4 regions of the Streptomyces sp. NBC_00224 genome follow, and region 1 is predicted to be linked to each of the others. Evidence: riboswitches for the same ligand, from Rfam matches in the RefSeq annotation. Region 1 holds a riboswitch; each other region holds the start of a gene.
What was found. A riboswitch is a leader RNA that binds a small molecule or an ion and turns the genes downstream of it on or off. The one in region 1 is predicted to bind cyclic di-AMP.
Positions count from the first base shown of each region.

Region 1 (7,616 bases):
GCGGGCCCCAGCTGCGTCATACTTGCGCTTCAGCGACGTCAGGCGGGGACGATGTTCTCCGCCTGGGGGCCCTTCTGGCCCTGCGTGACGTCGAAGGTCACCTTCTGGCCTTCCTGAAGCTCACGGAAGCCCTGGGTGGCGATGTTCGAGTAGTGGGCGAACACGTCCGGGCCGCCACCCTCCTGCTCGATGAAGCCGAAGCCCTTTTCCGAGTTGAACCACTTCACGGTGCCAGTAGCCATGTCATATCTCCTTCGGGGCATTGCCCTGGGATTCACACTGTGTGAACCCCGGCGTCGCCGTGATGATTGCCCCGTCCGGATAACCGCACCGGAAATACAAAAGTGCCCGACGGAAGATACCCGCCCAGGCACTTGAAGTCTTTGGGAACCACAACTGCAACTGGATCAACCGTAGCACGGTGTGGCCGTCCCGTACAGCAAATGCCGACCTTCCCAGCCGCACCCCCGGGAATCCCCGATCCCCCAAGGAAAAATCACTCAACCCGCCCCGAACCTGCCGCCACAGATATTTGCGTACGTAAAGCTTACTTTCGGGGTACGGGGAGAAGCGGCGCGGTGACGCGGAGGAGGCGGCGAGGGGCCGGGTGAGGCGCCGACGGTGGGCCCCGCACCTGTGCCAGGGTGTGTCCGTGCTCACCGAGGCCCCGCGGCTCCCCGTCCTCACGGCCGACTTCACCTCCCCCGCGCAGTGGGTCGCGGGCCGCTCCTGGGCGTATCCGGACGGCGGTCCGGTCAATCCCGGCGACGACAAGCTCGACCACCTGGTCCCCGACGCCGCGTACAGCCGCACCGGCACGTTCTGGGCGAGGCGCCGCCCCGAGGGCACGTGGAGCACGGGCCTGCTGACCACCGAGGGCAGCGACGAGGACTTCATGGTGCGCGCGGGCGACGTCCTGGAGGCCCGGGTCCGGCTGCCGCACGCCACCGGATCCTGGCCGGCGATCTGGACCTGGCGGGACGGCGGTCAGGAGGTCGACGTGTTCGAGTACCACCCCGACAACCCCGGCCTCCTGGAACTGACCAACCACGTCCGGGGCGCCCACCACTCCTACCGCGACCCGTCCGTCACCCCCGGCGGCCTCCTCGACCTGCGGGTCGAGTTCGGCGCCCGCTCGGTCACCTGGTGGGTGAACGGCACCCACGTCTTCGCCGACCACCGCGGAGTGGACCGCCGCTGGCACGCCCACCTCATCGTCAACCTCTCGGTCAGCGCGGGCCGCTTCCACCCGGCACCCGACCCGGAGGTGTCGGAGATGTCGTTCGAGGTCCCCGCGCTGCGGGTGTACCGCGGCGGGCACTGACGTCCCGTCAAAGGCGGGACGCCGTCCCGTTGATGTCCTCGGTTTCCAGGACATGCACGCGGGCGCCCTCCGTCGCGACCGCGACCATCGCTCGGCCCAGTTGCTCCGTCGTGGTGACGTGGTTCGGGGCCAGGCGCCTCAGGACGGGGTAGAGCGGCTTCGTGACCACGTACGCGGCCCGGTAGAGGCGGGTCTTCGAGGTGATTCCGTGCAGGGGCTGGATGTATCCGGGGCGGAACATGTACGCGTCCAGGTCCAGCGCCAGCAGGTCGTTCTCCGTCCTGCCCTTGATCCGGGCCCACTTGATCCGGCCCTGCTCGGTGCTGTCGGTGCCCTGGCCGGAGACGTAGACGAAGGTGGAGCCCGGGTTCCAGGAGGACAGGGCGCGGGCGGCCGTGAGGGTGAGGTCGTGGGTGATGCGGCGGTAGGTCTCCTCGTCCATGCCCGCCGAGGAGACGCCCAGGCAGAAGAAGCAGGCGTCGTATCCCGTGAGTTGGGCCCGGGTGGCGGGCAGGCTCATCAGGGCCGCCAGGTCGGGATGGACGAGTTCGCGCAGTTTCGGGTGCTCGACGCCGAGCGGGGTGCGCCCCACGGCGAGGACGCTCTCGACCCTGTCGTCGCGCAGGCACTCCCGCAGCACGCCCTGGCCGACCATGCCGGTCGCGCCGAAGAGGATCACCTTGATGGGCATGGGCTCGCTCCCCGTCTGTTCCTGTGACCGGCCGGCGAAGTTCCGTGACCTCGACGAGTGGTGAGGTCTGCGTATCACGTCCGGCGCCCGGTCGAGGCGGTCGGCGGCCGCGAAACCCGTTGTCGCACCTGCCCGGCGGAGGCTCAGGCGCGGTCGTCGGTGCGGAAGGTGACGTCCTCGCCGGAGAGCGTCGCGGTGAGTCCGTCGGGAGTCGTGGTGAGGGACTTGAGCGCCAGACCGTCCGGGATGCCGTCGAGCTTCAGCTCGCGCTCCAGCATGCCGGTGACGATCGTCCGCACCGCCTTCGGCAGGTCGTCGCCCACCTTCACGGACCGGAAGGCGAGCGCGTGGTCGCCCGCCACGTCGACCCGCGCGCTGGCCGTGGCCTTGCCGACCAGCGGCAGGCTCGCGGTGGCGGCGACGCGCGGCTCGGACTTCGTACTGTCCTGGCTGTAGCCGATCTCGACGCCGAGCGCGGCGGACAGGTCCTGGTAGGAGACGAAGGCGGTGGCCTTGGCGGAGGCGGCGTGGGCCTCGGTGGCGTCCGAGGAGCGGCGCAGGCGGTCGAGCTCGACGTTCAGCGTGGTGATCGGGAGCCTGCCGCCGTCGCGGCCCGCGGGGATGTCGGAGGCTTCGATGTCGACGCGGTCGAGCGTGCCCCCGGCCAGCTGGGTCAGTACGGGAAAGCCGTGCACCTCCACGTGCGGCGCGGCCTTGAGCCCCTGGGCCTTCTGGAACGCGTCGGCCGTACGGTGTTCCGTCCAGGCGGCCGCGGCCCGGTCGCCGGCCACGCTCAGCCCGGCCAGGACGACCACGGCGACGGCGTACTTCCGCCATCCTCGAAGCGCCCGGCCCGCCCCGGCCCGCAGCCTCAGCATGCGGATCCCTCGCGGCGTACGGCGTGCGCGGAGATCCCGCACGCGGCGCGGAAGGCCCGCAGCAGCGGGGCGCGCAGCAGGTCGTCCGGTACGTCCTGGCGTGCGGCGACGGTGCTGACCAGGCCGGTCACGGCCAGCTGCGCCCGGATCGTGCCCGCCAGGTCATCGGGGTACGCGAAGGCGGCGAGGGTCTCGGTGCGGTGGTCGCCCAGATCCCCCATGCCCTCCACTCCGGCGAGCGCGCCGGGCAGCACCGGCAGCCCGGAGTTGAAGAGCAGGGCGAGCCGGGAGCGGTGGCGCAGCGCCAGGTCGACCAGATCGGCCGAGGCCCGCCGGTGCCGCTCGGGGCCGTCCGGCAGGGCGCTCCAGGTAGCGCGCAGGGCGGCGAACTCGGTCAGCGGCCCCCTCAGCGTCGCCGCGAGCAGCCGCTCCTTCGAGGGGAACCGGTGCAGCAGCCCGGTCTTCGAGTAGCCGACCCGGTCCGCGATCTCCTGCACCGAGGTGCCGAGGTAGCCCTGCGCGGTGAAGAGCTCGGCGGCGGCTTCGACGATCTCGGCGTCGAGCTCGGCGCGCGTCGGGCGTGGCATGACGGTCCTCCCCTGAGCCTGGTCGGCTCACCGTAACAGACCATCTGGTCCATCATGGACCAGATGGTCTGCCACCCCGGCCGTCCCCTCCTCAGTAGTCGACCGGAGGCTTGCGTCGACCGTCGGCTGCCGTCAGTACGCGCCGTTCACGTTGTCGATCGAGCCGTACGTGTTGGCCGCGTAGTTGCACGCGGCGACGATGTTGGCGACGGGGTCGTAGCTGTCCGTCGACGTGCCGGCGACGTGGAAGGCCTGGAAGGTGGGGTCGATGACCTGGAGGAGGCCCTTGGAGGGCGTGCCGGCCACGGCGTTGGAGTCCCAGTTGTTGATGGCCAGCGGGTTGCCCGACGACTCGCGCATGATGTTGCGGTAGATGCCGTCGTAGGAGCCCGGGATGCCGTGCTGGGCCATGATGTCCAGCGACTGCCGGATCCAGCCGTCCAGGTTGTTCGAGTACGTCGCCGCCTTCGCCACGGCGGCGGTCGCCTTCTGGGGCGGCGTGGTCGTACGGGCCGAACGGTCGGCCCGGGCCGAGGCGGCCGTACGGTCGGCGGACGCCGCCGGAGCCTTGGCCTTCTTGCCCACCGCGAGTTCGAGGCCGGGGTGGATCAGGGCCGGGTTGCCCCCGATGGCCTGGCGGTTGTCCTGGTACAGCCTCTTCCAGCCGCCGCTGACGTCCAGGTCCTGGGCGATCTTGGAGAGGGAGTCCCCGGCGACGACGGAGTAGGTCGTCGCGGCGGCCTTCTTCGCCACGATCGGCTCGGCGGACACCGCGCCCTTCACGGCGGCCGCGACGGCGGGCGCGGACTTCGCGGCGGTGCCGGTGTGCGGCACCGCCGAAGGCGCGGCACCGGCGCTGGTCGCGCCGATCACCGGAATGATGAGCGCGGCGCCACCCGTACCCGCGGCGGCGATGCCCCGGGTCAGGGTGTTGGACTTGGGGCGGCGGTGCTTACCCGTTGCAGGCATGGCGAATTCCTCTCCTTCGCCTGCGAGGTGAGCTGTCGGGTTCGGGCGAGAGCTGCCCGGCCGCGGCGCACGCGGCTTCACCCCGAGCCGTTCCGTCTCCGGATTCGGCGGCCTACCTGGTTCCCCCGCTCCTGCCATTTCGTGTGTGGGAGGTTTCCGGACAGCGGCAGGATTCGGCGGTCCATCCGGATTTGACGGTGACCGTAAACGAATAGGACTGGCCGAAACAAGACCTCAATTCATTACGGCATCCGCGAGAAAGATCCACCGGGGGCGGGAAATGCGGGCCCCCGCCTCCCCGTACCCCCAACTCGCCCTGCACGGAACGGAATGCGCGCGTCGCGGGCACCTGCCGACCAGGAGCCCGCGTGACCCAATTCACTCCTCGCGCCCGACAAAAGCAATTCCACCGACAGCGCCCAAACGAAATCTAAGCCGCCCTATCATTCCCAATGAATAGATTGGCGACATAGGAGGGAAACTGCCCCCCTGTGGTTCATTTCGGACATCGAGGGGGCGGCCCGGCGGCCTCAGCTCGGGGACCCGAGCAGCCGCATCTCCTCGTCCGTGAGCCGCAGCGCGCCCGCGGCCACGTTCTCCACCAGGTGGTCCGGGTTGCCGGTGCCCGGGATGGCCAGTACGTGCTCGCCCTGCCGCAGCGTCCAGGCGAGGCGGACCTGCGCGGACGTCGCCCCGTGCGCGCGGGCGACCGCGAGGACCGCCTCGCCGTCCGTGCCGCCTCCCTGCCCCGCACCGCTCTCGCGCCCCTCCCCGGCGATGGCGAAGAACGGGACGAAGGCGATGCCCTGCTCGCCGCAGAGCCGCAGCACCTCGTCGGAGCCCGTGCGCCGGCTGTCCAGGCCGTACCGGTTCTGCACACAGACCACCGGCGCGATGGCCTGGGCCTCCGCGAGGTGCTCGGGGGCGATGTTGGAGATGCCCAGGTGGCGGATGAGCCCGGCGTCGCGCAGGTCGGCCAGTGCGCCGAAGTGCTCGGCGAGCGAACCCGGCCCGTTGAGGCGCAGGTTGACCACATCGAGGTGGTCGCGGCCGAGCTGGCGCAGGTTCTCCTCGACCTGGCCGCGCAGCTGCTCCGGCGTGGCCCAGGGCAGCCACTCGCCCGACGCGTCGCGCCCCGGCCCGACCTTGGTGACGATGACCAGATCGTCCGGGTAGGGCGCCAGCGCCCGGTTGATGAGTTCGTTGGCGGATCGGAGCCGGGAGAAGTAGAAGGCCGCGGTGTCGATGTGGTTGACGCCGAGTTCGACCGCGCGCCGCAGCACGCCGATGGACCGCTCGCGGTCGCTGGGCGTACCGAGGTCGAACGCGGCGCTGCCGGTGAGGCGCATCGCGCCGAATCCCAGGCGGTTGACCGACAGGTCACCGAGTTTCCAGGCGCCCGCGGCCGCCGCGTCGATCGTCTTCGTAGTCATGATCGCAGTCTGCCATCCGCGCCCGCGTCGCGAAAACGCCCGAACTCCACGGCCTCCGGGGAGAAGTACGGCCGGAAAGCGTCCGTCGCATTTGAGCCCTCTCGGCCGCGTTGCCGTGAATCCACGCGGTGCGGCAAATGATCAGAGAGGATTGCCCGGAAAGACAAGAGGCAGTGAAAGAGCGGTAATCCGAAGCCGGAACGACCACCACTGGGGGAAACATTTAATGCACGAGAGACCGAGGTTGAGCCGAAGAAGCGTATTACGGACGGGGCTGGGTGCCGGGGGGCTGGCCATGGCGGCGAATCTGCTGCCCGTTCCGGGGCTGCGTTCCGGCCCCGCCTGGGCCGAATCATTCGGCACCGCCCAGACACCCGTCGCGGGCGTCTCCTTTCCCGAATGGGCCCGCTTCGCCCGCATCGCGGACGGCACCTTCGACGACGACGCCGACCCGAACCTCGACATGAAGCCGGTGATCGCCGGGCTCAAGGCGCAGAACGTGAGCGTCATCGAGGTCGACACCATCTTGTCGAACTGGCTGACCGACCAGCAGTTCACCGAGCACATGGGCAAGGTCAGGAGTTTCGTGCAGCTGGCGCACGCCGCCGGGATCCGGGTGGTCATGTACTACCCGTCGATGGAGCTCATCAGCGCGGGCGGCGAGAAGGGCCCGTCGTTCTACAAGAACAGCGACGGCAAGGACTGGGTCCAGCGCGGCCTCGACGGCAAACCCAACGTCTTCTACGGCAGCCTGGTCGTCTGGGTCGACCCGGGCGACGAGAGCTGCTGGCTGAGCCCCAACTCGCCCTGGCGGGACTACTACCTGACCCGCGTCAAGGCGCTCGCCGCCACCGGCCTCGACGCGATCTGGCCGGATGTGCCGATCTACTTCGACGGTGCGCTGAGCTGGTGCGACACCTCGACCTGGGCGACCGCCGCGTTCAAGGCGGACACCGGCCTCAGCATGCCCGTCAAGGCCGACTTCACGAACCTCACCTTCCGGCGCTACGTCGAGTGGCGCCACCGCAACCTGCTCCAGTGGCAGCTCGACATCGCCGCCGCGGGCCGCTCCGTCAACCCCGACCTGGTCACGTTCGTGGAGACCGTGACCATGGACTACCAGTACTCCACCCTGGTCGGTCTCGACGGCGCGTATCTGCGCAAGGCCGACGGCGTCAGCCATGTGTGGGAGGTGGACGTCCTCGGCAACTACGACGGGATGCGCCACGCCACGGCCACCGACTGGACGTGTCTGATCTCGATGTACAAATACGCGCGCGCCGCCAGCGGGACCAAGCCCGCCTGGGCGTTCTCGTACGGCTGGAAGGCCGACGACGCCTCACTGGTGATGGCCGAGGTGCTGGCGGCGGGCTGCAACCCGTACGAGGTCAGGACACCGTTCAAGACCGAGACGACCGACAAGGCGATGCGGACCCGGATGTACGGGTTCGTGGCGGCCCACCAGGAGCAGTTGTTCGCCGCCACCGGCGGGGCGGCGGTCGGGGTCTACCACTCCTCGTCCTCCCGCGACTTCGTCAGCCCCACCGAGGGCAGCGGGATGTACGTCACCACCAAGCCGCCCACGGGTGTCAAGGACTGGTGGAGCTTCGACGAGCCCCAGGAGAGCTGCGCCAAGCACGAGTGGCTGGGCGAGTTCCGGGGCACGGTCAAGTCGCTGGTGTACGCCCACATCCCGTTCGACACCGTGCCCAGTCCCGGGATCGAGGCCGCCGA
Region 1 covers NZ_CP108106.1:7,862,933-7,870,548, reverse strand. Annotated here, with positions in the region: gene OG965_RS35205 (cold-shock protein) at 39-242, opposite strand; gene OG965_RS35200 (beta-glucanase) at 653-1,324, shown strand; gene OG965_RS35195 (epimerase) at 1,332-2,015, opposite strand; gene OG965_RS35190 (DUF2993 domain-containing protein) at 2,159-2,893, opposite strand; gene OG965_RS35185 (TetR/AcrR family transcriptional regulator) at 2,887-3,480, opposite strand; gene OG965_RS35180 (transglycosylase SLT domain-containing protein) at 3,613-4,449, opposite strand; cyclic di-AMP (ydaO/yuaA leader) riboswitch at 4,454-4,638, opposite strand; gene OG965_RS35175 (aldo/keto reductase) at 4,980-5,882, opposite strand; gene OG965_RS35170 (beta-galactosidase trimerization domain-containing protein) at 6,178-7,616, shown strand, end outside.

Region 2 (7,616 bases), 5.9 Mb from region 1:
ATAGGGCGGCATCGTGTAGATCAGGTCGCGGAACGGGCGCAGCCACACGCCCTCGCGGATCGCAGCCCGGGTCGCCGCCGCCATGTCCACCTCGTGGTCGAGCTGGACGACGCCGATGGCGCCGAGGACGCGGACGTCCTTGACCCCGGGCGCCCCGGCGAGCTCGCCCAGACCGTCGCGCATCCCCGTCCCCAGGCGCTTGATCTCGCCCTGCCAGTCCTGGGAGAGCAGCAGGTCGATCGAGGCGCAGGCGACGGAGGCGGCCAGCGGGTTGCCCATGTACGTCGGGCCGTGCGCCAGGACCGGGACCTCGCCCGAGGAGATGCCCTCGGCCACCCGGGTGGTGCAGAGTGTCGCGGCCATCGAGAGGTAGCCGCCGGTCATCGCCTTGCCCACGCACAGCACATCGGGCGACACGGCGGCGTGCTCGGACGCGAACAGTGTGCCGGTGCGGCCGAAGCCGGTGGCGATCTCGTCGAACACCAGCAGCACGCCGTGCTCGTCGCACGCCTCGCGCAGCACCCGCAGATAGGCGGGGGAGTGGAACCGCATCCCGCCCGCGTTCTGCACCACCGGCTCGACGATCACCGCCGCCACCTCGTCCGCGTGGCGCGCGATCAGCTCCCGCAGATGGCGTACGTAGGCCTCGTCCGGCTCCGCGTCGTACCCGGTGGGGGGCGCGTCCGCGAAGACCTGCTCCGGCAGCCGGCCGGACCACAGGGAGTGCATGCCGCCCTCCGGGTCGCACACCGACATCGGCTGCCAGGTGTCGCCGTGGTAGCCGCCGCGCCAGGTCAGCAGGCGCTGCTTGCGCGGCTGCCCGACCGACTTCCAGTACTGCAGGCACATCTTGATGGCGACCTCGACCGACACCGAGCCGGAGTCGCTGAGGAAGACGTGCTGGAGCGGCTCGGGGGTGATCTCGACGAGCTTGGTGCTGAGGCGCACGGCGGGCTCGTGGGTGAGCCCGCCGAACATCACATGGCTCATCCGGTCCAGCTGGCCGCGCACGGCCTCGTCCAGGACCGGGTGGCGGTAGCCGTGCAGCGCCGACCACCAGGACGCCATGCCGTCGACCAGCTCGCGCTGTCCGTGCGCCTCCTCGGCGAGCCGCAGCCGCACCCCGGACGCGGACTCCACGACCAGCGGTTCCTGGCGGCCCGGCATCGGGCCGTAGGGGTGCCAGACGTGCTGGCGGTCCAGGGCCCGCAGCTCGGCGACGTCGTAACCGGGTGTCGTCGGGTCAGGCATTGGGGGCCAGGTCCGTGCCCGCGCCGCGGCGGCGCACCGCCACCAGGTCCGTACGCGCCTCGGAGACCTCGGCCACGGCGGCCGGAGTGCTCTCGGAGCCGCACGGGCCGCAGGCGCCGCCCTCGTGCGAGCCGCAGCCGCTCTGCGCGTGCGAGCCGCAGCCCGCGCCGGCCATCGCGTCGGCGCGGTGCCCGGGCAGCGTGGTCGTGCCCGTGCCCTCCACCTCGAAGCCGGCGTCCGCGATCATCTCCAGGTCGGCCTTGCCCTCCTGGCCCTCACTGGTGAGGTAGTCGCCGAGGAAGATCGAGTTGACCAGGTTGAGGGCGAGCGGCTGCATCGAGCGCAGATGCACCTCGCGGCCGCCCGCGAGCCGTACCTCGACGTCCGGGCAGACGAACCGGACCATCGCGAGGATGCGCAGACACCGCTGCGGGGTGAGGTTCCACTCCTTGCCGAGCGGGGTGCCCTCGAACGGGATGAGGAAGTTGACCGGCACCGAGTCCGGGTCGAGCTCGCGCAGCGCGAAGACGACGTCGACCAGGTCCTCGTCCGTCTCGCCCATGCCCGCGATCAGACCGGAGCAGGCGGAGAGCCCGGCGGAGTGCGCCTTCTGCACAGTGTCGACGCGGTCGGCGTAGGTGTGGGTGGTCGTGATGTCCCCGTACGTCCCCTCGGACGTGTTGAGGTTGTGGTTGTACGCGTCGGCGCCCGCCGCGCGCAGCCGCTCGGCCTGGCCGTCGGAGAGCAGACCGAGGCAGGCGCACACCTCGACGCCCTCGTTCTGCTCCTTGATCGCCTCGATGGTCTGCGAGACGCGGTCCACGTCGCGGTCGGTCGGGCCGCGGCCCGAGGCCACCAGGCAGACCCGCTTGGCGCCGCCCGCGACACCGGCGGCGGCCGCCTTGGACGCCTCGTCCGGCTTCAGCCAGGTGTACTTGAGGATCTCGGCCTTGGAGCCCAGCCGCTGCGAGCAGTACGAGCAGTCCTCGGGGCACAGTCCGGACTTCAGGTTCACCAGGTAGTTCAGCTTCACCCGGCGCCCGAACCACTGACGGCGCACCTTGCCGGCCGCGGCCACCACGTCGAGCAGTTCCTCGTCGGAGGTCGCCAGTACGGCGAGCGCCTCTTCACGGCTCGGCAGCTCGCGCCGCAGCCCCTTGTCCACCAGCGTGTTCAGCAGGTCCATGGCGCCGATCCTTGCCGAAAACCCCCGCCCCAGCCAAGGAGGGATCGTACAACTGCGCTCCCGGAAGGTGTGTGTATTGCCACACCCTGACCTCGCCCGTCCAGGAATAGGGTCTGTCCGCTGCCTACAAAAGGGATCTCCACCATGCCCCGAGCGCCATTCGACTGGATCGACGGAGCGACCGAGCGGCGCGAGCGCGCCGGTCTCGTACGGGTGCTGCGGCCGCGCGCCGCCGACCAGGACCTCCTGGATCTGGCGAGCAACGACTACCTGGGGCTCACCCGGCACCCGGCGGTCACCCGGGGCGCCGCCGACGCGGCGCTGCGCTGGGGCGCCGGATCCACTGGATCGCGCCTGGTCACCGGCACCACCGCGCTCCACACCGAGCTGGAGGACGCGCTCGCCCGGTTCTGCGGGTTCGAGGCGGCGCTCGTGTTCTCCTCCGGGTACGCGGCCAACCTCGCCGCGCTGACCGCCCTCGGCGAGCGGGACGCGCTGATCGTCTCCGACGCGGGCAACCACGCCTCGATCGTCGACGGCTGCCGGCTGTCGCGCGCGGAGACCGAGGTGGTCCCGCACGCCGACCCCGAGGCCGTACGCAAGGCCCTGGACGCCCACGGCGGGCCCGCGCTCGTGGTGAGCGACTCGGTCTTCTCGGTGGACGGCGACGCCGCACCGCTGCCCGGACTCGCCGCCGCCTGCCGGGAGTTCGGCGCGGCGCTCGTGGTGGACGACGCCCACGGCCTGGGAGTCCTGGGCGAGGGCGGGCGGGGCGGGCTGCACGCCGCCGGGCTGGCGGGCGCGGACGACGTGGTGGCCACCCTCACCCTGTCGAAGTCGCTCGGCAGTCAGGGCGGCGCGGTCCTGGGCCCCGCCCGGGTCATCCGGCACCTGGTCAACGCCGCCCGTACGTTCATCTTCGACACCGGGCTCGCACCCGCGGCGGTGGGCGGCGCGCTCGCGGCGCTGCGGCTCCTGGAGGCCGAGCCGGAGCGGGCGGGGCGGGCCCGGGCCGTGGCCGCCGAACTGTACGAACGGCTGACGGCGGCGGGCCTGGAGGCGGCGCGCCCGGACGCGGCCGTGGTCTCGGTGCGGGCGCCGTCGCCGGAGCGGGCGGTGGCCTGGGCGGCCGACTGCCGGGGCGCGGGTCTGGCGGTGGGGTGCTTCCGGCCGCCGTCGGTGCCGGACGGCATCTCCCGGCTGCGGCTGACCGCCCGGGCCGATCTGAGCGAGTCTCAGATCCAGTGGGCGGTGGACACGATCCTGCGGACCGGGCCCACCGCCTAGTCCCCCGTTCGCATTCTCAACTCCTGCTGTCGGGCGCCTCGTTGAGCTCGACCGGCAGGCCGGAAAGGAAGCTGTGCCAGGCCCGCGCTCCGAAGAGCAGCGCGGGTCCGGCGGTCCGCTTGGAATCACGGACGGCGAGCAGTCCGGCGTCGAGGAATGCGGCCTCGACGCAATTGTTCATTCCTGTACTACGGCTGCTGCGCCGCCACTGCGCACCGTTCAGAGAAGTGCTGGAAGGTACATGCGCGAGGGGTGCGGGCATCATGCCTCCCTTACACGCCGTCAGCCATCCCGGCGATGAGATTCAATGATTCCTTGAACGAGAGGGCCTGCGCCTCGGCCATGTGGAACGCGGCGCTGTACGCCTCAAGGTCTTCTCTCCGTTCGAGATAGAGGCTACTCGTCAAGTGGTCGATAACCACAACGTCCAGATCGGAAATGTTCGGAAAGGAGAAGATAATGAAAGGCCCGGTGAGCCCGATATGGCCACCGCTGCTGAAAGGCACCACCCGCAACCGGACTTGCGGCAGCTGAGCCGCCTCCAGGAGATGGCGCAACTGTCGCCGCATCGCGGGCGCCCCGCCCACCTCGCGGTGCAGTGCCGCCTCGTCGACCACCGCGCTCAGCTCCAGCGGGGGATCGGCCCGCAGCACCTCCTGGCGCGCCAGGCGCACCTCCACCAGGGAGTCCACCCGCGCCGCGTCCGGCCAGCCCAGGGCCGCCCGGGTCACCGCGCGGGCGTACTCGGGCGTCTGGAGCAGCCCCGGCACCACGGACGTCTCCAGGGTGCGCGCCGCCGACGCCTGTGACTCCAGGCTGATGAAGTCCCGGTACTGCGGCGGCAGCAGCCCGCGGTAGGCCTGCCACCACTGGCCACCGCGCCCGTCCGCCGCCCCCGCCAGCGCTTCGAGCAGCGCCCGCAGTTCGGGGTCGGCCACCCCGTACACCTCAAGGAGCCGGGCCACGTCGGCGGGCTTCACCCCGCTGCGGCCGGTCTCGATCCGGCTCACCTTGGACTGGTGCCAGCCCAGCTGCCCGGCGACCTCGCCGCTCGTGAGGGCCGCCGCGCAGCGCAGCCGGCGCAGTTCCTCGCCGAGTTTGCGGCGGCGTACCGCGGGCCCGTGCCACATGTCGGCCTCCTTCCGCCCGGCCGGGATTCGGGCGATGGGCAAGTGTGGCGCCCAAATACGGTCCTTCGTCGCAGAGTTCACCGCTTTGAGGGACAGATATATGCACATCTTGGTGGATCGGCGCATCCGGCGGCACGATGAGTGGCACTCTGGCGCGAAGCACAAGTCCGGGGCGTCCTCGCGTTTGTCCGCTCGCTACGAGCCCAGCAGGCCGGCCCGGGTGGGAAAGGGACAGCGTCGCCATGGCAGACCACCAAGAATCAACCGTCACTCTGCCGAGCGATCCCGCCTCGGTCTCCGTCGCCCGTAGACACGTCGTCGGCGTACTCACCGAATGGGGTCTTCCGTCGGACGCCGACACCGCCGATACGATCCGCCTGATCGTCTCCGAGCTCGCGACCAACGCCGTGCAGCATACGTTCGGCCAGTCGCCCACGTTCACCGTGGAGCTGCGCCTGGAGCGCGACGAGCAGCTCCACATCGGTGTCACCGACAGCCATCCCCGCTGGCCGAAACGTCTTCCCGCCGCCGTCCAGCAGGACAACGGGCGCGGCATGGTGATCATCCGCTGGCTCGCCGCCGAGTGCGGGGGGCGGCTGTCGGTCACCCCGACGCCGGAGGGCGGCAAGACCGTCTGGATCGCGCTGCCGTGGACGGTACCGGTCCAGAGCTGAGCGCTCCGCCGGGAGCGGGGTGATCCGGCTGCGGGCCGGTGAGCGCAAGCGGCGGCGCTCACCGGCCCGCCGTACCACCGGACAGGCCCTCGTGCCGTGCGTCAGCGCACGCGCCCGTACCAGACGCCCTTGGACCAGATCTTCTCCAGCCGCACTACGGACCCGGTCTTGGGGGAGTGCCATATCTTGCCGTTCCCGGCGTAGATCCCCACGTGGTAGACGTTCGAGCCGGAGTGGAAGAACACCAGGTCCCCGCGCTGGCGCGCGGACGACGAGATGTGCCGGGTGCTGTTGTACTGCTGCTGGGTGGTGCGGGGCAGCTTCTTGCCCGCCTGCTTGAACGAGTAGAGGGTGAGCCCCGAGCAGTCGAACCGGTACGGGCCGCTGGCACCGTACTTGTAAGGCGCGCCCTTCTTCGACGCGGCGACGTTGAGCGCCTTCGTCGCGAGTGTCGCGGCGCTCGCCTCACTGCCGGCTCCTGGCACCAGCATCGTGCCGCCGACGGCGGCGAGCGTGAGGGCGGAGACCGCCCCGACTCGACTCAACAGGGACGGGACGTAATTCTGCGCAGTCATGCGCGACCCTTCGTCAAACCGCCTGCGAAGGATGACCTGTCGGGTTCGGACTGGCGAAGATGCCCGGCCGCTCGCGCGGCTTCACCCCAAGGGCCTCCCGGTCTCCCGGTGGGCCCGCACTGCTTGGGTCCTCCACTCCTGCCGATCCACTCAGTCGACCAGTCATCCGGGTGCGGCGGCAGGACTCGGCGTCCGCCCGGACCGCCCCGCCGCGGTGGCGGGGGCTTGTCGTCGGAAGGGATCTTGACCCACGAAGTGTCGGATTTCCGAGCCGAAACGGCGTTTTGTGAGGCTCCTCACGACTGACCCATTCAGGTGTACATCTATGTTTCAACGCTCCTGACGGGCTGTCCGACCTGCGTCGCACCGGCGCTGGAACGATTCATTCCGTTCGGTGTCTGCGCATTCGGAGCAACACCTGCGGTACGTCGTTCGGACCATCGGATGGTGCGAACGGGGGAGGCCGACTCGTACCCGCGCGGGGGTGCACGGACACCGGAGCGTCAACTCGCGGATGACGGCGGCGGCACCGTCAGACGGCCCGCCCGGCGCTCCCCGTCGAGCAGCCGAAGGGCCCGCGCCAGCGTCTCGGAGTGCAGCTCCGACTCGCCGCGCCGATGCATGGTCGTCAGCGCGTCCCGCAGCGCCACGGCCTGCCCGACGAGCGCCTGCGCGGCCCGTAGCGCGCCGTAGGTGTCGCGGTGCCGGGCGGGGTTGATCCGGCCCAGCCTGTCGAGCGCGTCGAGGTACGCGTCGATGAACTCGCCCTCGGCACGCGTCAGCGCGGGCAGCGGCGGAAGTTCCGGCAGCACGGCTCTACCTCCCTTGCGCCGGGGCCGAGTTCTTGCGGCTGGTGACGACGTGGTCGACCAGCCCGTACTCGGCGGCCGCGGTGGCGTCGAGGATGGTGTCCCGCTCGATGTCGGCGCTGATCCGCTCGACGGACCGCCCGGTGTGCCGGGCCAGCAGCTCCGTCAACAGCTCGCGTCCGCGCTGGAGTTCATTGGCGTAGATCTCCAGGTCGGACGGCTGTCCCTGGATCGGCTCGGCGACCGAGGGCTGATGGATCAGGACCCGCGCGCCGGGCAGTGCGAGCCGCTTGCCCGGGGCGCCCGCGGCCAGCAGCACGGCCGCGGCCGAGGCGGCCTGGCCCATGCACACCGTCTCCACGTCGCAGGTGACGAACCGCATGGTGTCGTAGATCGCCGCCATCGCGGTGAGCGAGCCGCCGGGGGAGTTGATGTACAGCGAGATGTCGCGGTCCGGGTCGGCGTGCTCCAGGTGCATGAACTGGGCCATTACGTCGTTGGCCGCGGTGTCGTCGACGGGGGTGCCGAGGAAGATGATCCGCTCCTCCAGGAGCTTGGAGTACGGATCGAGGGTGCGGACCCCGGTCGAGGTGCGCTCGGAGAATTCGGGCAGGACGTGGCGGGCGGACGGGCCGTGCATGACGTACCTCTTCTCTCGTGCCGATGTCTCTGTAAAAAATGTACAGGACGTACAGGCCGTTATG
Region 2 covers NZ_CP108106.1:1,941,819-1,949,434, reverse strand. Annotated here, with positions in the region: gene OG965_RS08670 (adenosylmethionine--8-amino-7-oxononanoate transaminase) at 1-1,251, opposite strand, end outside; gene bioB (biotin synthase BioB) at 1,244-2,437, opposite strand; gene OG965_RS08660 (8-amino-7-oxononanoate synthase) at 2,582-3,724, shown strand; gene OG965_RS08655 (DUF397 domain-containing protein) at 3,741-3,986, opposite strand; gene OG965_RS08650 (helix-turn-helix domain-containing protein) at 3,997-4,854, opposite strand; gene OG965_RS08645 (ATP-binding protein) at 5,097-5,528, shown strand; gene OG965_RS08640 (C40 family peptidase) at 5,630-6,103, opposite strand; cyclic di-AMP (ydaO/yuaA leader) riboswitch at 6,107-6,291, opposite strand; gene OG965_RS08635 (hypothetical protein) at 6,607-6,915, opposite strand; gene OG965_RS08630 (ATP-dependent Clp protease proteolytic subunit) at 6,920-7,552, opposite strand.
Region 2: it holds a riboswitch for cyclic di-AMP, as region 1 does, so the genes downstream of both, OG965_RS08640 (C40 family peptidase) here and OG965_RS35180 (transglycosylase SLT domain-containing protein) in region 1, are expected to answer to the same signal.

Region 3 (7,616 bases), 2.9 Mb from region 1:
CCCCCCGCACGATCCACGTCCTGAACGCCCCGTCCCCGGCGGCCACGGCGTCCCTGCCGATCGGCCGCGAGGTGGCACGGCGGGCACTGGAGGTGCTGGGGGCGGCGCGGGTGTGAGCAGGCGGCCCCGGGGGCCGGGCACGTAGAATCCGGTAATTGTGTCTGAGCAGCCCGCCGCCTCCGCCCGTCGCCCCAAGGGCGAGCCCCGGTTTCCCGGGGGTCCCGTCGCAGATCCCGCCGGATCGCACCACGAGCGGCGGATCCGCAGTTTCCAGCCGCGCCGCAGCCGGGTGACCACCGGCCAGGGCGAGTATCTGGAGCGGCTGTGGCCCCTGTGGGGGCTCGATATCGACGGGCTCGGCAAGCTCGACCTGAAGGAGATGTTCGACGGGCTGCCCGTCGTCCTGGAGATCGGCTTCGGGATGGGCGAGGCGACCGCCGAGATGGCCGCCGCCGACCCCGGCACCGGCATCCTCGCCGTCGACGTGCACACCCCCGGCCAGGGCAACCTCCTCGGCCTCGCCGAGCGCGGCGGCCTCAGCAACGTACGCGTCGGCAACGGCGACGCGGTCATCCTGCTGCGCGAGATGCTGGAGCCGGATTCGCTGGACGGGCTGCGCGTCTACTTCCCGGACCCCTGGCCCAAGAAGCGCCACCACAAGCGCCGCATCATCCAGCCCGACTTCCTCACCCTCGCCGCACCCCGGCTCAAGCCCGGCGCCGTACTGCACTGCGCCACCGACTGGGAGCCGTACGCCGAGCAGATGCTGGAGGTGCTCGACGCGCACCCCGCGTTCGAGAACACCCAGCCGGACGGCGGCTACGCGCCGAGGCCCGCGTTCCGGCCACTCACACGCTTCGAGGGACAGGGCCTCGACAAGGGCCATGTGGTGCACGACCTGCTCTTCAGGCGCGTGGCCGAGCTGCCGTCCGCCTGACAGCCGACCCCACGCACCGTCGCGGATTGTCCGTACCCCTCGTTAGGGTCGTCTGGTGTCGTCCGAGTCGCTTCCGCAACGCCAGCCGCCGGGCCCGCTCCAGCCGGTCCCGGAGCGGGGCGCCGAGCCGCGGTTCGACGCCGTGCCGGAGCGCTCCAAGTGGCGCTACCGGCCGCGGCGCGACTTCTGGCGTTCCAAGGCCGTCCGGGCCGGGGCGCTGATCACCCTGCTCGCCCTGTGCGGTCTGGTCATCCTCGCGATCGTGCGGGAACAGACCGGCACCGAGGGGTTCCTGGTGGGGCTGGCGCTGGCCGTGCTGCCCGTGCCGCTGCTCGGCACCGCGTTCCGCTGGCTCGACCGGGTGGATCCGGGCCCGTGGCGCAACCTGCTGTTCGCCTTCGCCTGGGGCGCGTGCGCCGCCGCGCTGGTGGCGATCATCGCCAACTCGTTCGCGACCAAGTGGATAGCCACCGCGACCGCCGACCCGTCCTCCGCCGACCACCTCGGTGCGACCGTCATCGCGCCCGTCGTCGAGGAGAGCGCCAAGGCGGCCGCCGTGCTGCTGCTCTTCCTGTTCCGAAGACGGGATTTCAAGGGGATAGTCGACGGCGTCGTCGTCGCGGGCTTCACCGCGACCGGCTTCGCCTTCACCGAGAACATCCTCTATCTGGGCAACGCCTTCGGCGAGGACCAGGTCAGCCACACCGCGGGCCTCTCCTCCACGACCGCGGCGACGTTCTTCGTACGGATCGTGATGTCGCCGTTCGCGCACCCGCTGTTCACGGTGTGCACCGGCATCGGCTTCGGGGCGGCAGCGCTCGCGGCGCCGGGCCGCCGCCGGCGCCGCATCGGCCTGCCGCTGCTCGGTCTGCTGTCCGCGATGGGGATGCACGCGCTGTGGAACGGCTCGTCGTCGTTCGGGACGTACGGCTTCTACCTCGTCTACGCCGCGTTCATGGTCCCCGTCTTCGGCCTGCTCACCTGGCTGGCGATCTGGAGCCGCCAGCGGGAGCTGCGTACGGTCGCGGCCGAGCTGCCCGCGTACGCGGCGGCGGGCTGGCTGGGCCCCGCCGAGCCGCTCGCGCTCTCCTCGATGCGGGCCCGCTCGATGGCCCGGGACTTCGCGCACCGCACCTACGGGGGCAGGCGGGCGGCCCGGACGGTCGCGGAGTACGAGGCGTTCGCGACGGCCCTCGCGTTCCTGCGCCGCCGGGCCCGCCGCGCCCAGGCCGGCCCGGACTTCACGGCCCGCGAGCAGGAGCTGCTGCACCACCTGTGGGAGCGCAGGGAGGTGGCCGGGCCCGCGCTGCACTACGCGGCGGGCGCGGCGGGCCGCATCTGGATCCCGGCCCAGCCGTACCCGTACGGACACCAGGCCCCGTACGGACAGCAGGCCCCGTACGGGTACGACCAGTCCTCCCCGTACAACCCCTATCTGCGCTGAAGGCGCTCAAGGCGCCGAAAGCGGCGGCAGCGCCGGGAGCGTTGCGCGCTATGCCGAGGCGGTCTTCAGCTCGCTCAGCTCCGCGTCCGTGAGCTCCAGGTCCGCGACCGCGAGGAGCGCGGGCAGCTGCTCGACCGTACGGGCCGAGGCGATGGGGGCGACCACGGTCGGCTGGGCGGCGAGCCAGGCGAGCGCGACGCTCGCGGGCTCGGCGCCGTGCGCCTGCGCGACACGGTCCAGCGCGGCCAGGACCTTCGCGCCCCGGTCGGTCTCCAGGTGCTTGGCGGCGCTCCCGGCCCGCGCGCTCTCGACGTGCTGGCCCGGGCGGTACTTGCCGGTGAGGAACCCGGAGGCGAGCGAGAAATAGGGGACGGCAGCCAGGCCCGAGCGGGCGGCGGTGTCCTGGAGGCGGCCCTCGTAGGTGCCGCGCGAGACGAGGTTGTAGTGCGGCTGGAGGGCGACGTACTTGGCCAGGCCCTCGCGGTCGGAGAAGTCCAGCGAGTCCCGGAGCCGCTCCGGGGAGATGTTGGAGGCGGCGACGGCGCGCACCTTGCCGTCCCGCACCAGCTGGTCGAGGGCGGTGACGATCTCCTCGACCGGGACGGACTCGTCGTCGAAGTGCGTGTAGTACAGGTCGATGTAGTCGGTGCCGAGCCGGCGCAGCGACGCCTCGGCGGCGGCCTTGATGGTGGGGGCGGCGAGCCCCTTGAACTCGGGGTGCGCGCCCACCTTCGTGGCGACGACGACGTCCGCGCGGTTGCCGCGCGCGCCCAGCCACTTGCCGATGATCTTCTCGGACTCGCCGCCCTCGTTGCCGGGGATCCAGGACGAGTACGTGTCGGCCGTGTCCACGAAGTTGCCGCCCGCCTTGGTGTACGCGTCGAGCACCGCGAACGACGCGGCCTCGTCGGCGGTCCAGCCGAAGACGTTGCCGCCGAGGGCGAGCGGGAAGACGGAGAGGTCGGAGGCACCTAGGGGGCGCAGAGTGGTCATACGAGGTGAACGGGCGGGCGGTGCACGGCTATTCCGCGCCCCCGCCCACAGCCAGCACGCCCTACGGGTTCAGGCCCTTCGACTGCAGCCACGCCATCGGGTCGATGCCCGTGCCGCCCGGGGTGTGCACCTCCAGGTGCAGATGCGGGCCCGTCACATTGCCGGTGGCGCCGACGCGGCCGATGGTCTCGCCGGTCGTCACCTTCTGGCCCGCGCTGACCGCGATCGAGGACTGGTGGCAGTACCAGAGCTCCGAGCCGTCCTCCAGCTCTATGACCGTGCGGTAGCCGTACGAGCCGGACCAGCCAGCCGACTTGACCGTGCCGCCGTGGATCGCCTTGAGCGGGGTGCCGGTGGGGGCGGCGAAGTCGAGGCCGGTGTGGTGACCGGAGGACCACATCGAGCCGGCCTCGCCGAACGTCGAGGTGATCGTGTACGAGGCGACCGGCAGCGAGAAGCTCTTGGCGAGCTCGGCCAGACGCTCCTCCTCCGCCTTCTTCGCGGCGGCCTCCTCGGCGGCCTTCTTCGCGGCCGCCGCCTTCTGCTCCGCGGCGCTCTGCGCGGCCTTCGCCTCGGCCGCCGCCTTCTGGGACGCGGCCTTCTCGGCGACCGCCTTCGCCTCGGCCTCGGCGTCGTTCTGCTGCTGCTCGGCCTGCTGGAGGATGCGGGCGCGCAGGGCCTCGCCGGCGCCGGTGGCGCCCTGTTCGGCCTCGGCCCGGGAGACGCCCGCCATGGTGAGGGGGGCGCTCGCGACGGCCCTGTCGGCCTCGGCGGCCGGGGAGGCGTCGGGCTTCTCGTCGCCCGCGATGTCGGATATCAGCGTGCCCACGCCCGGCAGGGACTTGACGTCGGGGAGGTTGTCCGCGACCGAGTCGGGCAGGGATATGGAGACCGGCGGCTTGCTCTGCGCGCTGGCCATGCCGCCCGCGCCGACGGCCGCGATGACGCCGACGCCGAGGACGGTGGAGCTGCGGGCGAGCCCGCCGCGCTGCTTGGCGACGCGGTGCCGGCCGCGCACGGAGCGCACGGACTCCTCGGTGGGGTCCCACTCCTCCCACACCTCGGTGTCACTGGGCGCGACCCCGTAGAGAGAGACGGGGGGAACCGGCTGGGTGCCGAGGGCAGGCTCGTTGGACGCCACTGGGGCGCTCCTTTCCTTCCTTCTCGCCTACCGGGTTAGCTGACGGGTTCGGAGCAGGAAGGTCTCCTACGGGCACCTCTTCAAAGGTACAAAGGTGCCCGATTCACCCCAAGTTGGTGGTTCCCCGGTTCCCTTTCGGGATTCGGCGCGTGCGCACGGTGCCGCCTCTACGACGGCTGGGACGACCGCGCTGCGTTATCGAACGTTAATAGACAGGGGGACCGGATTCCAAGCAGTTCCCCCTGATCGTTGGGGACAACTGTTGACGGTGTGTCAGTTGTTATGCGCAGGGGCGCTGTTCGGCTACACACCGTCACGGCACCACGGGCATCGTCCGCCGCCGCTCCGGCTGCCGCACCCCCGGCCGCCCCACCGCGAGCAGCGCCATGTCGTCGTTCGCACCCCCGCCCGTATGTCTGCGCACATCGTCGATCAGCGCGTCCAGGACCTGGTCGGGCCCCGGGAAGATCCGGCCGCGCAGCCGCTCGTGCGGGTCGTAGAAGACCCCCGGCGGCTCCACCGAGCGGGCCTCGGAGAGGCCGTCGGTGTAGAAGAGCAGCGTCGCCCCGGCCGGGAAGGGGTACGCGTCCGCCCGGTCCGGCCACACCCCCAGGTCCGCCATCCCCAGCGGCAGCGCGGGGTCGGACGGGGCGAGCGCGTCCAGGGCCCCGTCGGCGTGCAGCAGCAGCGGCTCGGGGTGGCCCCGGTTCACCAGCCGTACGGTCCCGGCGCCGCGCGGGATCTCGGCGAGCACGGCCGTGGTGAACCCCTCGACGGCGTCCAGGCCGTCGCGCCGGGTGCCCTCCCGGGTCAGCGCGCGCTCCAGGCGCCCGGCCACGGCCTCCAGAGTCGTCTCCTGCTCGGCCGCCTCCCGGAACGCCCCGATGACCACGGCCACCGCCTCCACCGCCTCCAGGCCCTTGCCCCGCACGTCCCCGACGACCAGGCGCACCCCGTACGGCGTGTCCTGAACGGCGAAGAGGTCCCCGCCGATGAAGGCACCGGCCTGGGCCGCCTCGTACCGCGCGGCCACCTGGAGACCCCCGATGCGCTCGGCGGGCGTCGGCAGCACGGCGCGCTGGGCGGTCTCCGCGATGACCCGGGCCGAGGCGAGCCGCTCGCCGCTGCGCCGCAGCATGCGGTTGATGAAGAGGGCGAGGGCGCCGACGGTGGTGACGGTGAACAGCTCGCTGACCGCCTCGCCCGTGCTGGGGATGTCGTGCAGATACTCCGTGAGCAGCACCGCCCCGACCGCCGAGGCGCCCGCGACGGCGGTACCGGCCGGCCCGAAGAAGGGGGCCGCGATCAGGGGCGCGGCCGCGAAGAGGGCGGCGGCGGTCAGATCGGGCGGGGTCGCCACGTCGAGGACGACCCCGGCGACCAGGAGCAGCGCGGGCAGGGTGCGCACCAGGCCGAGGCGCCGGGAGCCCTCCCGGCCACCGCCGTCCGATCGCTGCCGCACCTGTGGTCTCCTGCCCGTCCGCAGGGCCGCCGACATCCCGCGCCCCACCCAGGGTGTCCGGCTCCGCCGCACGCGGCGACCTCACGTCCCCCAACCGGGTCAGCGGCCCGTCAGGGGCGCGGGGAACTGCGCGACCAGCCCCCACCGGCCCGCAGCTACCCGACCTCGATTCCAAGCGAAGCGCTCAGTGCCGGTCCGTACCTGTCGCGATCAGCCGCGCCCGGCATCTGCGGGGCCCGGCCCGGCCCCGTACGCAGGTCCCCCGGGCGTGCCGCCGGGTCGCCGGGTCGCCGTGCACGGAGGGGACGCCGCCCTTCGTGTACGAGGGCGCGGTCACCCAGGGCGCGGCGGGCGACAGGGGCAGTGACAGCGGCAGGGACAGACACATCAGCAGCGCGCACAGGCCGACGAACAGCGGCACGGCCGGCACCTTCCGCCGCGTCGCCGCTCGCATCAGTCCCGCCACATGCTCACGCATAGCACCCGTGAGACTACTGGACGTGAACCCCTCGGCCGGTGAGGTGCCGCCAGGCACTTCCTGACCCTCATGCCGGAACTTGACGTCGCACAAAGGCCGGCCGCAGGCTCGTGGCCCATGCACGAACTTTGCTCGACCGCCGCCCTGCCCTGCGACCCGCCGCTGCTGTGGGCCGCCCAGGGCCTGACCGGGGCCTCCCGCGCCCGCGCCTGGGTGAGCGGGGACGGCCGCGCCTTCGCCGTCGCCGTCCCCGATCTGTCCCGCCACGACCGGCTGGCCGTCTCGGGGCCCGTCGGGTCACTGGCCCCGCTGGTCGCCGAGGTGCTCGCCGAGACCGGCCCGAGCTACCGCCCGCTCGGCGACGAGGCGACCGTGCGGGCCCTGGTGGAGGCGCTGCCGGAGCTGCGTCCGGTGGCCACTTTCGGCTGGATGAGCCGTACGCGCCCCCTGTCGTCCGCCGAGGCGGGCGCGGCGGACGAGGGCAAGGCGCGGTGGCTGGCGGACGACGACGCGGAGGAGATCACCGCGCTGCTCGCCGAGGCCTTCCCCGGCTCGTACGCGGTGCCGGGCGCGCCGGGCGTCGGGCGGTGGGCGGGCACCCGGGACGACGCGGGCCGCCTCACCTCGGTCGCCGCGCTCGCCTGGTCGTCCCCCGAGGTCGGACTGCTCGCGGGCGTCGCCGTGCACCCGTCGGCGCGGGGCCGGGGCCTGGCCCGTACGGTCGTCGCCAAGGTGCTCGCCGAGGCGCTGGCCGTGCACGGGACGGCGGCCCTGATGGTGGACGGCGCCAACGACGGGGCGATACGGCTGTACGAGGGCCTGGGATTCGCATACCGGCGCTTCTTGGCGGCGGAGCTGACGCCGGACATATAGCCGGGCGAGCGCACCGGTGGGCGCCGGCCCGGAAATGCCGAAGCCCCAGGGCGGCCGGGGCCCGGGAATGCCAAAGGCCCGGCACATTCTCATGTGCCGGGCCCAAGGACTTCAGTAGCGGGGACAGGATTTGAACCTGCGACCTCTGGGTTATGAGCCCAGCGAGCTACCGAGCTGCTCCACCCCGCGTCGGTAAACACAACTGTACGGCATGCGGGGCGGTGCTCCGTACCGGCTGACGCGGGACCCCATCCGGGACCCTCCGGCTCACGCCGACCAGTGGCCCCG
Region 3 covers NZ_CP108106.1:5,006,361-5,013,976, reverse strand. Annotated here, with positions in the region: gene lhgO (L-2-hydroxyglutarate oxidase) at 1-116, shown strand, start outside; gene trmB (tRNA (guanosine(46)-N7)-methyltransferase TrmB) at 158-937, shown strand; gene OG965_RS22415 (PrsW family intramembrane metalloprotease) at 993-2,381, shown strand; gene OG965_RS22410 (aldo/keto reductase) at 2,430-3,374, opposite strand; gene OG965_RS22405 (M23 family metallopeptidase) at 3,436-4,515, opposite strand; cyclic di-AMP (ydaO/yuaA leader) riboswitch at 4,525-4,673, opposite strand; gene OG965_RS22400 (PP2C family protein-serine/threonine phosphatase) at 4,829-6,013, opposite strand; gene OG965_RS22395 (hypothetical protein) at 6,162-6,455, opposite strand; gene OG965_RS22390 (GNAT family N-acetyltransferase) at 6,573-7,328, shown strand; tRNA gene OG965_RS22385 (tRNA-Met) at 7,444-7,517, opposite strand; gene OG965_RS22380 (PhlD) at 7,596-7,616, opposite strand, start outside.
Region 3: it holds a riboswitch for cyclic di-AMP, as region 1 does, so the genes downstream of both, OG965_RS22405 (M23 family metallopeptidase) here and OG965_RS35180 (transglycosylase SLT domain-containing protein) in region 1, are expected to answer to the same signal.

Region 4 (7,616 bases), 3.8 Mb from region 1:
GTCCATTCGCCGCGTACGACCGACAGGTACGCCATCCGGAGAATTAGAGCCCCCGGTGGATATCCCGCCGGGGGCGCTCCGTCTTGTCCGCGTTACCGCAGGCCAGCCCCTGCCCCTCTACGCGATCGACCAGGCGATTCCGTCGAGGATGTCGTGCTCGCTGACCACGACCTCGCGGGCGCCCGTGCGGTCCATGACGGACAGCAGGACCAGCGCGCCTGCGGCGATCACGTCGATGCGGCCGGGGTGCAGCACCGGGATCGTCGTGCGCTCGGCGTGGGTCGAGGCGAGCAGGCGGTCGGTGACCGCGCGGACCTGCTCGTAGGAGATACGGGAGTGGTGGATCGCCGCCGAGTCGTACGCGGGCAGGTCCAGCGTGATCGCGGCGACCGTGGTGACCGAACCGGCCAGGCCCACCAACGTGCGGGGCTCGCGGAGTGGGACCGTCTGCTCGGCCTCGTCCAGGGCTGCCTCGACGTCCGCCCTTATCGCGGCGATCTGCTCGGGCGTGGCCGGGTCGCCGGGGTGGTGGCGCTCGGTCATCCGTACGCAGCCGACGTCCACCGAGCGCGCCGCGCGCACCTGCCGGGAGCCGACCACGAACTCCGTCGAGCCGCCGCCGATGTCGACGACGAGGTAGTCGCCGTCGGAGTGGAGCTCCCTGGTGGCGCCGGTGAAGGAGAACTCGGCCTCCTGGTCGCCGGTGATCACCTCGGGCTCGACGCCCAGGATGTCCAGGACGCCCTGGACGAACTCGTCGCGGTTCTCGGCGTCGCGGGAGGCGGAGGTGGCGACGAAGCGGACGCGCTCGGCGCCGAACTCCTTGATGACCGCCGCGTACTCGCGGCAGGCCGCGAAGGTGCGGTCGAGTGCTTCGGGGGCCAGGCGGCCCGTCCGGTCCACGCCCTGGCCGAGGCGGACGATCGTCATCCGGCGGTCCAGGTCGACGAGTTCGCCGGATACCGGGTCCGCGTCGGCCACCAGGAGCCGGATCGAGTTCGTACCGCAGTCGATGGCGGCGACCCGGGTCACTTCTCGTTCTCCCCGGGCACGCAGGGGGTGACGCAGGGGCCCTTCGCCCACCACTCGGGCAGCATCGCGATCGCCTCGTCGCCCAGCGGGTTCACCCCGGGCCCGGCCGCCAGCGAGTGGCCGACCAGCACGTGCAGGCACTTCACCCGGTCCGGCATGCCGCCCGCGCTCGGGAAGCCCTCCAGGACCTCGATGGCGTCGCGGCGGGCGATGTAGTCCTCGTGGGCGGCGCGGTAGGCCGCGGCCAGCTCGGGGTCCGTCGCCAGACGCTCCGTCATCTCCTTCATGACCCCGTTGGCTTCGAGCGTGCCGATCGCCGACGCCGCACGCGGGCAGCTCAGGTAGTACGTCGTCGGGAACGGCGTGCCGTCGGGCAGCCGGGGGGCCGTCTCGACCACGTCCGGGTTGCCGCACGGGCAGCGGTGCGCGATCGCGCGCAGTCCGCGCGGCGGGCGGCCCAGCTGCTCCTGGAAGGCGGCGATGTCCGCGTCGGTCGGCTCGGTGCTGGGCGTCTGGGGCGGGGGCGTTTCCATCGGGGTTTCTGTCTCTGTCTCTGTCTGTCGCTGGGTCTGTCGCGGGCGGTCGCGGCGTCAGTTGCCGGGGCGGTCGGCCTTGTCCACGCCGTCCCAGAGGTTCTGGTGCCAGGGGCGGCCGGTGGCGGCCTTGCCGTCGCGGCGGCCCTTGCCGGCCGACGGGTCGGTCACGGTGTAGCCGGTCTCGCCCGGAAACTGCATGTGCAGGTGCTCACGGGCCAGCCGCTTGATGTACGCGTCGTCCTGGAGCCGCGCCTTCTCGTCGCGCAGCCGCTCGACCTGCGCGGCCGCGTCGTGCTCCTTGCGGCGCTGCTCGGCGATGTCGCCGCGCTGCGACACGTACTGGCGCATCGGGTACGCGAGGGCCACCACCAGCGAGCACATCACCAGGGCGAGCAGGGCGGCGCGCCCGGTGAGCCGGGAGCGGCGCGCCTGGCGCTTGGTCTGGGAGCGGTAGACCCGGGCCGCGGTCTGCTCGCCGAGCACCTTGAGCCGGGCCGCGGTGGAGAACCGGTCCCGGTTGCCCTTGGCCATGTCGCCCCGCTCCCCTCACGTACGTACAACGTCCCCGGACACGGTACGGGACCGCGGCCGGGGACGTACGTACGACAGGGCGGTCAGCCCATGTCAGGACTGCTCAGCCGGTCGGCTGATCAGCCCTTGAAGCGCGGGAAGGCGCTGCGGCCCGCGTACACCGCCGCGTCGTCGAGGATCTCCTCGATGCGCAGCAGCTGGTTGTACTTGGCGACGCGGTCCGAGCGGGCCGGGGCGCCGGTCTTGATCTGACCGCAGTTCACCGCGACGGCGAGGTCGGCGATGGTGACGTCCTCGGTCTCGCCGGAGCGGTGGGACATCATGCACTTGAAGCCGTTGCGCTGGGCCATCTCGACGGCGTCCAGGGTCTCGGTCAGCGAACCGATCTGGTTGACCTTGACGAGCAGGGCGTTGGCGGAGCCCTCCTCGATGCCGCGGGCCAGGCGCTCCGGGTTGGTGACGAAGAGGTCGTCGCCGACGATCTGGACCTTGGTGCCCAGCTTGTCGGTGAGGGTCTTCCAGCCGGCCCAGTCGTCCTCGTACAGCGGGTCCTCGATGGAGACCATCGGGTACGCGGAGACGAGCTCCTCGTAGTACTCGGTCATCTCGGCGGCCGAGCGGGACTGGCCCTCGAACTCGTACTTGCCGTCCTTGTAGAACTCGGACGCGGCGACGTCGAGCGCGAGCGCGATGTCCTTGCCCGGGGCGTAACCGGCCTCCTTGATGGCCTCCAGGATCAGGTCCAGGGCGGCGCGGTTGGAGTCCAGGTTCGGGGCGAAGCCGCCCTCGTCACCGAGGCCGGTGGACAGGCCCTTGCGCTTCAGGACGGCCTTGAGGGTGTGGTAGACCTCGGCACCCCAGCGCAGCGCCTCGGAGAAGGACTCCGCGCCGATCGGGGCGATCATGAACTCCTGGATGTCGACGTTGGAGTCGGCGTGCGACCCACCGTTGAGGATGTTCATCATCGGAACGGGCAGCAGGTGCGCGTTCGGGCCGCCCAGGTAGCGGAACAGCGGGAGGTCGCTGGCCTCGGAGGCGGCGTGCGCGACGGCGAGCGAGACGCCGAGGATGGCGTTGGCGCCGAGCGAGCCCTTGTTCTCCGTGGCGTCCAGGTCGAACATCGCCTGGTCGATCAGGCGCTGCTCGGTGGCGTCGTAGCCGACGAGCTCCGGGCCGATCTGCTCGATCACGGCGAGGACGGCCTTCTCGACGCCCTTGCCCTGGTAACGGTTGGGGTCACCGTCGCGGAGCTCGATTGCCTCGAAGGCACCGGTGGAGGCGCCGGACGGGACGGCGGCACGACCCGTGCTGCCGTCGTCGAGGCCGACCTCGACCTCGACCGTGGGGTTGCCTCGGGAGTCCAGGATTTCCCGGGCTACGACGACGTCGATGGACGGCACGAGCATCTCCTTCTGGGATGTGACGCGAATACGCCGGGCCGCGTGGTCCGGCACCCCTGAGCCTAACCGCCTCCGGGGCATCCACCAGCCGACCGACCGGCCCGTGGGACGAAACGGGGGGCAAAATGTTCCCGAACAAAACAATCCCCCTGGCGGGGGGGCGGGGGCGACGGGTTCAGCTTTCAGCGGAGTGGATCACGTGCGGGCCCGCGGGGGCGGGTGCGTGGATCATCTGCGGGCCGGTGGGGGCTGGTCGCGCAGTTCCCCGCGCCCCTGTAGGTGCCCGCATCATTAGGGGCGCGGGGAACTGCGCGCTCAGCCACAGATCACCTGCGGCCGGATGACGCGGAGCGACTAGCTCAGGTGGAGCTGCTGGTTCACGTAGATCAGGTTCGCGTCCTTCACTACGTCCTTGTTCAGCTCGAACAGCTTCTGCCAGCCGCCCTTGACGCCGTGCGCGGCGGCGATGGAGCCGAGGGTGTCGCCGGCCTTCACCTTGTACTCGCCGGAGCCGGTCTTGACCGGGGCGGGGCGGGACTCGCTCCGCGAGGCGGGCGCGGACTCGCGCTTCGGGGCCGGGGCGGCCTTGGGGGTGGCGGCCTTGGAGGACGAGCCGGACGTGTCCACCTTCGCGGACGCGCCACCGGACGTCAGGTTGCCCGCACCGGCGCAGGCCCAGGCGCCCGGCCCCTGCATCGCGAGCAGCTTCTCGGCGGTGGCTATCTGCTGGCCCTTGGTGGCCAGGTCGGCGCGGGAGGCGTACTGGGTGCCGCCGGCCGCGGCCCAGGAGGACTGCGAGAACTGCAGACCGCCGTAGTAGCCGTTGCCGGTGTTGATGGACCAGTTGCCACCGGACTCGCACTGGGCGACCGCGTCCCAGGTGGAGACGGAGGCGGCGGAGGCGGAGCCCGCGGCCATCAGCGGGGCGGCGACGGCCGCACCGGTGACACCGGCGAGCGTGGCGACGCGGACGGCCTTGGACGGGCGACGGTGCTTGCCCTTGCCGGAAAGCAGCATGGAGTTCTCCTCACCGACGCCTGCGAGGTGAGCTGTCGGGTTCGGGCGAGTGAGTGGCCCGGCCGCGCCGCTAGGCGCGTCTTCACCCCAAGCCGGTCCCGTCGGCCGTCTCGTACGTCCCGCCGTATGGCGTACGTCCTTCAACGGCCGGGCCCGGCGCTTACCTTGGGTCCCCCGCTCCTGCCTACGGCGCATCGAGCGTCGACTGTTCCCCGCGACCGGCGGCAGGATTCGGCGTTCCCGGTCGAAGGGGCCCGTGGTGACGAGCGCTCCGACCGTAATCACACCAACCCCTGATGTTCAAAGGGGCACATCGGGGAGAAATCGCCCCCACATGCCCCTCCACAACCTCTGTTTCCGCAGGTCGGGGGCGTAACGCCCGTACCGGACGGACGGGACACGCCAGTTGACGGAAAGAGACCCATGTCTCACTTGCGCAGAAGCGGACATAGGCCCCTGAACTACCCCTTGGCCGGGGCCGGGTTGTCCGTATTTGCCAGGTTCAGATCAAGGCTCTGGCCGGGCAGGATGAGGTTCGGGTCGGAGCCGATCGTCTTCTCGTTCGCCTTGTAGAGCGCGGACCAGCCGCCCTCGACCTTGTGCGAGCGCGAGATGTCCCACAGGTTGTCGCCGACGCGGACGGTGTAGTCGCCGCCCTCGGTGAGCGCGTCACCCGCCTCGCGTGAGTCGGCGTCACCTCGCGAGGCGTGGCGCCCCGATTCATGGCTGTTGTCCGTATTGCCCGGCTCGGTGGTCGCGGGGGTGCCGCTCTCGGCCGTGTCCGGCGTGCCGCGGTGCTTGCCGCCGGAGGCCGAGTCCGTGGAGCCGGTGGCCGGACTGGAGGGCGTCGTGGACCCGGGCTGCCCGCTCGTGCCCGTGGCCGGCGCGGACGGCTTCGTGGACGGCTTGGGCGCGGTGGAGGCCGAACCGGACGGCTTCGTGGGCGCCGGAGTCGTCTTCGCGGGCGCGGACGGAGTGGAGGCGTCCGGGGTCGCGGCTCCCTCCTCCGAGGGGACGTACGGCGAGGGCGTGGCGCCCGGGTCGACGGCCGGCGCGCCGCCGCCCGAGGTGAGCCCGGAGACCGTCGAGCAGCTCGTGAAGGCCTTGGGGCCCTTCGCGGCGAGCACCTTCTCGGCGACGGCTATCTGCTGCGCGCGGCTGGCCATATCGGGGCGCGAGGCGTACGCCGTGCCGCCGTAGGTCTCCCAGGTCTCCTGGGAGAGCTGGAGGCCGCCGTACAGGCCGTTGCCGAAGTCGGCGCTCCACGCGCCGCCGCTCTCGCACTCCGCGACGCGGTCCCACGTGGTCGCGGAGGCGGCGCTCGCACCGCTCGCCGCGAAGAGCGGAAGGGCTAGGGCCGAGCCGGTCACCCCCGCCGCGACGACGAGTGCGGGAGCCTGGCGGGGTCGGCGGTGCCGTCCGTTCCCGGAGCGCATGCTGTGGCCTTCCGTGTGACGACGTCTGTGACTACTGGGCCGGGCGTTGAGCCTGGTTTGCCGAGTCGAGGGGTGAACGTAGCCGTACTCGAACGCTTGTCACAAGTCGATGCACCCGCGATAACGCCAAAGTCACAGTTTTGACGAACCGTCAGTTCCGGTGGGTGTGAACTCGACCGGAAGCGTGCGCAGTCCACGCATGATGAGCCCGCCGCGCCAGCGCAAATCGGCAGGATCCGCCCCGAGCCGCAGGTCAGGAAGGCGGCGCAACAGGGTCGCCAGCGCGGTCCTCGCCTCCAGGCGGGCGAGCGGGGCGCCCAGGCAGTAGTGGATGCCGTGGCCGTAGCCGAGATGCTGGTTGTCGCGGCGGCCGAGGTCGAGCGTGTCCGGGTCGCCGAACCGCTCGGGGTCGCGGTCGGCGGAGGCGAGGACGACGAGCACCGGGTCGCCGGCGGCGATGTCCTGACCCCCGATCGTCAGCGGGCGGGTGGCGAACCGCCAGGTGGCGAGCTCCACGGGCCCGTCGTAGCGCAGCAGTTCCTCGATGCCGGTGTCCAGCAGGTCCGTCTCCCCGGCCGCGAGCGAGGCCTGGAGCCGCTCGCGCTGCTCCGGGTTGCGCAGCAGCGCGTACACGCCGTTGCCGATGAGGTTCACGGTCGTCTCGAAACCGGCGAACAGGAGGATGAAGGCCATCGCGGCGGCCTCGTTCTCGGTGAGGTGCTCGCCGTGGTCGCTGGCGCGGATCAGGCCCGAGATGAGGTCGTCGCCCGGGTTCTCCCGTTTGCGGTGGATGAGTTCGAGCAGATACCCGCGCATCTTCTTGACCGAGCGGGCCACGCCGCCGCGCGGGCCGCCGCCGTGCCGGATCATCATCCCGGCCCAGTCGCGGAAGTCGTCCTGGTCCTCGCGCGGCACGCCGAGCAGGTCGCAGATGGCGTAGATGGGCAGCGGGAAGGCGAACTCGTGGATGAGGTCGGCCTCGCCGCCCGCCGCGAACCGGTCGATGAGCTGGTCCGTCAACTCCTGCACCCGGGGCGCGAATTCGGCGACCGTACGGGGAGTGAACGCCTTCGACACCAACCGCCGCAGCCGGGTGTGGTCCGGCGGGTCGATGTTGAGCAGATGCGTCATCAGGTCGGCCTTGCGCTCGCCCGGAATGCCGGTCTTGCCCTTGGCGTGCGCGGGCTCGTCGTGGTGCGCGGGGTTCTTGGAGAGCCGCTGGTCGGCGAGCGCCTGCTTGGCGTCCGCGTACCGCGTCACCAGCCATGCCTCGACCCCGCTGGGCAGCTTGGTCCGGTGCACGGGCGAGTGCTCCCGCAGCCACCCGTAGGTGGGGTACGGGTCGGTGGCGAACTCCCAGGTGAACATCTCGGGCGGGGTCCGGTCCGCGCCGGACGGAGTGGGCTCCTGCACCGCCGTCAGCGCTCTTCCGCCGTGCGGATCGCGTCCCGGTACGCGCGGGCCGCCGCCCGCAGCGCCGCCTCCGGGTCCGTGCCGTCGGCCTCCGCCGCGACCGCGAGGGCGAGCAGGCGGTAGCCGATGCCCTCGCCGGACGGCAGGGGGACGTCCAGGGAGCCGATACGGGTGCGGGAGGCGAGCTTGGCCGCCAGGGCCAGGGCGGGCTGGCCGAGCGGGATGCCCTCGGTCACCGAGTCGCGCTGCTT
Region 4 covers NZ_CP108106.1:4,102,570-4,110,185, forward strand. Annotated here, with positions in the region: gene OG965_RS18160 (DUF6624 domain-containing protein) at 1-47, shown strand, start outside; gene OG965_RS18165 (exopolyphosphatase) at 118-1,032, opposite strand; gene OG965_RS18170 (DUF501 domain-containing protein) at 1,029-1,565, opposite strand; gene OG965_RS18175 (septum formation initiator family protein) at 1,623-2,099, opposite strand; gene eno (phosphopyruvate hydratase) at 2,219-3,505, opposite strand; gene OG965_RS18185 (transglycosylase family protein) at 3,854-4,516, opposite strand; cyclic di-AMP (ydaO/yuaA leader) riboswitch at 4,519-4,718, opposite strand; gene OG965_RS18190 (transglycosylase family protein) at 4,978-5,952, opposite strand; gene OG965_RS18195 (cytochrome P450) at 6,085-7,320, opposite strand; gene OG965_RS18200 (nucleoside triphosphate pyrophosphohydrolase) at 7,371-7,616, opposite strand, start outside.
Region 4: it holds a riboswitch for cyclic di-AMP, as region 1 does, so the genes downstream of both, OG965_RS18185 (transglycosylase family protein) here and OG965_RS35180 (transglycosylase SLT domain-containing protein) in region 1, are expected to answer to the same signal.